One region of the Acetobacter ghanensis genome, then DNA from elsewhere that is predicted to be linked to it. Evidence: predicted binding sites of a transcription regulator. Region 1 holds the regulator's gene; the other holds the start of a gene.
The links. The regulator LexA, encoded in region 1, represses DNA repair genes until DNA is damaged. The targets are predictions, from matches to a motif close to TGTTCTANNTANGTTC.
Positions count from the first base shown of each region.

Region 2: the regulator LexA is predicted to act here: its motif matches at 1,830-1,845, upstream of recA (recombinase RecA).

Region 1 is NZ_LN609302.1:1,517,091-1,519,496, reverse strand. Features, by position in the region: gene AGA_RS07250 (molybdopterin molybdotransferase MoeA) at 1-851, shown strand, start outside; gene lexA (transcriptional repressor LexA) at 937-1,590, shown strand; gene bioD (dethiobiotin synthase) at 1,608-2,406, opposite strand, start outside.
Region 2 is NZ_LN609302.1:457,812-460,217, reverse strand. Features, by position in the region: gene AGA_RS02255 (winged helix-turn-helix domain-containing protein) at 1-25, opposite strand, end outside; gene AGA_RS02250 (GNAT family N-acetyltransferase) at 90-605, shown strand; gene recA (recombinase RecA) at 602-1,633, opposite strand; gene AGA_RS02240 (gamma-glutamyltransferase) at 1,903-2,406, opposite strand, start outside.

The DNA.
Region 1 (2,406 bases):
AGATTACACTCACCCAGCCAGCCACCACAGGGCAGTTCATTCGCAAACAGGGGCAGGACTTTGCCGAAGGCGCGGTGCTCCTGACAGCAGGCCGCAGACTCGGGCCAAGGGACATCGGGCTGGCCGCAGCTGGTGGGCTGGTCTGGTTACCCGTATTCCGCCGGCCCCGTGTGGGCATTCTGGCGACGGGAAACGAAATATTGCTCCCCGGAGACACCGCCCCACCAGACGGTATTTTTAACTCCGCGTCATTCATGCTCTCCGCCCTTCTGGAGCAGGAAGGGGCGCAGACCGTTATCCTGCCAGTTGCAAGAGACAACGCAACGTCGCTCTCCAACGCGTTTGCCCAGACTCATGATCTGGACATGCTTGTCACCATTGGCGGGGCCAGTGTGGGAACTTACGATCTGGTTCGCCCCACTTTGGAAAAAGCTGGCCTGATCCAGAATTTCTGGAAAATTGCCATGCGTCCGGGCAAGCCGCTCATGTCTGGCACGCTCAACGGCATGCCCGTACTTGGACTTCCGGGTAACCCTGTTGCCGCTTTGGTGTGCTGCCTGGTGTTTGTGGTCCCCGCCCTTCACAAACTTATGGGTCGCCCCGTTTCAGACTCGCTGGAAACACAAACGGCACTGCTGGGGGCAGACGTAAAGGAGAACGACCAACGGCAGGATTTTCTGCGGGCCACACTCCAGACCAACGCCGAGGGGCATCTGGTTGCCACCCCGTTTGCACGTCAGGATTCTGCACAGTTGAACATTCTGGCGCAAAGTCAGGCGCTGATCATCCGCGCGCCCCATGCCGGTGCGGAAAAAGCCGGAGCCCCATGCCGTATCCTACGCCTGCCCTGAATTAGATATTGACAAAAACAAGAACTTACATAGAACAAACTATGAGATCACTCTTCCATTCCGAACAGACAGACCGAGGTGCGACATGCTGACCCGAAAACAGCACAAGCTTCTGCTTTTTATTGATTCGCACCTCAAGCAGACCGGTTTTTCCCCTTCGTTTGACGAAATGCGCGAAGCTATGGGCCTGCGCTCCAAATCTGGCATCCATCGCCTGATTTCAGGGCTGGAGGAACGCGGTTTCCTCCGCCGCCACCACCACCGCGCCCGCGCGCTGGAGGTTATACAACTCCCCGAAATGGAAGAGGAACTGCCCACCAACGTGATCCGTGGCAGCTTTACGCGCCAGAAGCAGGAATCTGTTAAAATTCCGCTTTATGGTCGCATTGCTGCTGGCCTGCCGATTGAGGCCATGGCGGATACATCCAACGCGCTCACCGTTCCGGCAGACATGCTGGGAAGTGGTGACTACTACGCGCTGGAAGTTGCGGGTGATTCCATGATCGAAGCCGGCATTCTGGACGGCGATCAGGTCATTATCAAAAAGTCCGATCAGGCCGACAATGGGCAGATTGTGGTTGCCCTGATTGATGAGCAGGAAGTGACGCTCAAGCGCTTACGCCGCAAAGGCAACATGATCGCGCTCGAACCCGCCAACGCCCGCTACGAAACCCGCATTGTTCCCGCGGAGCGCCTGCGTATTCAGGGCCATCTGGCTGGGCTGATCCGCCACTACTGAGTACGGCGCATGTGTGCTCAGGTTGCTGGGCACACATCCTCCCATGCTGGGAAGGCCGCCGCCTGTGCCGTTACAGTTGCTGGCGTAACCTGCGGCAGGTAGTCTACTTCCGCCAGAATGCGAACCCCACCTTTTTGTGCAATGGTCTGACTGTTGGCCGGGTTTGCTGGACCGTTCAACACCACTCCTGCAATAGCCACGCCACGGTTCTGAAGTGCTTGCAAACTGAGCAATGTGTGGTTGAGTGTGCCCAGACCACTGCGGGCCACCAACACAACAGGCAATCCCCACAACACGGCCAAATCCAGCATCATCAAAGTGTCTGTTGCTGGGACCATCAGACCGCCAGCCCCTTCCACCACCAGCACTTTGTCCTTCTCCACCTGTGGTAATGCAAGGTGGCGGGAATCGATATGCACACCTTCCGCCTCGGCTGCCGCCTGTGGTGAGAGCGAAGCCTGAAACGCCCCTGCTGGCGGAAAGCACATGGGATGACCGGCCAGATGTTCAACCGTACTGGTGTCCCCCGCTTCATCCGCCAGACCGCTTTGCAGCGGCTTCCAGTAGGCGGCCTGCCACCGCCTGACCAAACAAGCCGAAACAAGGGTTTTGCCAACACCTGTGTCCGTACCGGTTACAAAAACACCCGCAACAGGTGGTTTGCGGAAACAGCCATAAGCTAGTTCCCACGTCATGGATGCCCCGCCCTGCTCCAGCCGCTCAGTAACACGCCGGAGCGTACCCGCCGCCATAGGCGTGCTTCCGGGCTGGGGAACCGATGCCCCTGTCGCCTTAAGATGCCGGACAAAGTCCAGA
Region 2 (2,406 bases), 1.1 Mb from region 1:
ATGTCAGTCTCAGTCGCCCTGTCATGATCTCCGCTTTTCAGTCATAAGTGGCCCCGTGCAACACCACGTATCAACAGCGGAACCTGGGTATGAACACTTTGCGCGCAGATACCATCTGGCGTTTGATGGCGCCAGATGATCTTGGCTATGTTACAACACTGGCTGCCAGAGTGCACCCTGACTACCCCGAAGACACAATTATTTTTGCTGAGCGCCTGCACCTTGCTCCCGCAGGCTGCCTGAGCCTGATTCTGGATGGCCAGTTTAGCGGTTATCTAATCAGCCATCCGTGGCGAGGTGTGCTGTCTCCCCCGCTAAACACCCTGCTGGATACCTTACCAGCACCGGCCGACCGATGGTACATTCATGATCTGGCAATAGCCCCACAGGCGCGAGGAAAAGGCTATGCCCAGTTGGCCATTACGCTGGCCGAACAGGCTGCCCGTAAGGCCGGGCTGAATACATTGACCCTGACATCCACCCGCCATGCCCTGCAATTCTGGGCCAAACAGGGGTTTGCGCCAGAAGCCGTCAGCGCGGAAGAGCAGACCATTCTGGCTTCTTACGACCCGGAAGCCCGCCTACTCTCCCGCCCTATTGGTTAGTCTTCGCCGTCGGTATCGTGTTCGGGCGCGACCATCATGGCTTCCGCCACAACACCTGCATGTTCGCGCACCTTGCGTTCAATATCCGCGGCCATTTCCGGGTGGTCACGCAGGAACTGCTTGGCGTTCTCACGCCCCTGACCAATGCGCTGGCTGTCGTACGAGAACCATGCGCCGGATTTTTCCACCACACCGGCCTTCACACCAAGGTCGATGAGTTCCCCCACCTTGCTGATGCCTTCGCCGTACATGATGTCAAACTCGACCTGACGGAACGGAGGCGCCATCTTGTTTTTGACAACCTTAACGCGCGTCTGGTTCCCCGTGACCTCGTCCTTGTCCTTGATGGACCCGATACGGCGGATATCCATACGCACGGAAGAATAGAACTTGAGCGCATTCCCCCCGGTCGTGGTTTCCGGGTTACCGAACATCACACCAATCTTGAGGCGGATCTGGTTCAGGAAGATCATCAGCGTATTGGACCGCGCTACCGTGCCGGTCAGCTTGCGCAACGCCTGACTCATTAGACGGGCATGCAGGCCCACATGGCTGTCGCCCATATCGCCTTCAAGCTCGGCGCGGGGCACCAGAGCCGCCACACTATCCACCACCAGCACGTCAATCGCGCCAGAGCGCACCAGTGTATCAGCTATTTCCAACGCCTGCTCACCCGCATCAGGCTGGCTGATCAGCAAGTTATCAATATCCACCCCAAGCTTTTTGGCGTAGCCGGGGTCTAGCGCGTGTTCGGCGTCAATAAACGCGCAGGTGCCGCCACGCTTTTGCGCTTCTGCAATGGCGTGCAGGGCCAAAGTGGTTTTACCCGAGCTTTCCGGCCCGTAAATTTCCACCACGCGGCCACGCGGCAGACCGCCAATGCCCAGCGCAATATCCAGCCCGAGCGAGCCGGTGGAGATGACATCCGACTGTTCCTTGGGCCGCTGGCCCAGCCGCATGACGGACCCTTTGCCAAAAGCCCGCTCAATCTGCCCAAGAGCGCCTTCCAGCGCCTTTGCCTTATCCATTCTCTACCATTCCCTCAGCATATGGGCCGAACAACCTGACCAGCGCCCTGCACAAACCGCGCAGCAAAGCCTAAAACCTGTTGGTTCAGATTTTAAACCCCTGCCACAAACCCTTTTGCTCCGCAACGCACCGCCACGTTCACCCGGCTTTGGTGTAGGTCCCGTTAAGAATTTGGACCTGTTTTGTTCCAATATAGAACGAAACAAAAACATGGCAAGGGTAGCGCGCTTATCCTACGCCACCCTTCATGTTTTTTTCATCATCAATGTTAATGAGAAACTGGCGCGTTCCCCACAGCCAGACCAGCGCCCCGCGGGTCTGTCCAGCCAAAGCACCGGCCTGCGTTAGAGGGTAGTCCGCCGGGGCAGGATACAAAATTGGCCCGACCATTCCCATTGGTGACCTGAGGCCGCACACCCGCAACCGCCGCCTGAAGGGCAATGGCTGCCGTATCGGCTGCAACATTCTGCCCCGATGCCGCCGCAGCAGCACGGAACTGCTGCGCGCCCTGATGCGCAATACCCGCCGCCAGCAGGGGCTGCGGCCGTTGAGCTGGGGATGCCCCAAGCACAATGCCCGTAGAGCCCGCAATGCGGCCGGTGCCGAACAGATTGTTCATGCTCAATGCGCAGGCCACGGTTTCACCCTGCCGGTCCGTCACCACAAACGATGTGGAAGCAGGCAGCGCAGGCAGGCCCCCACCAGCCGACAGGCTACCAGAGTTAAGCAGCGCCTGCGCATCGGCCACGCTTACGCTGCTGCCCTTGCCTGT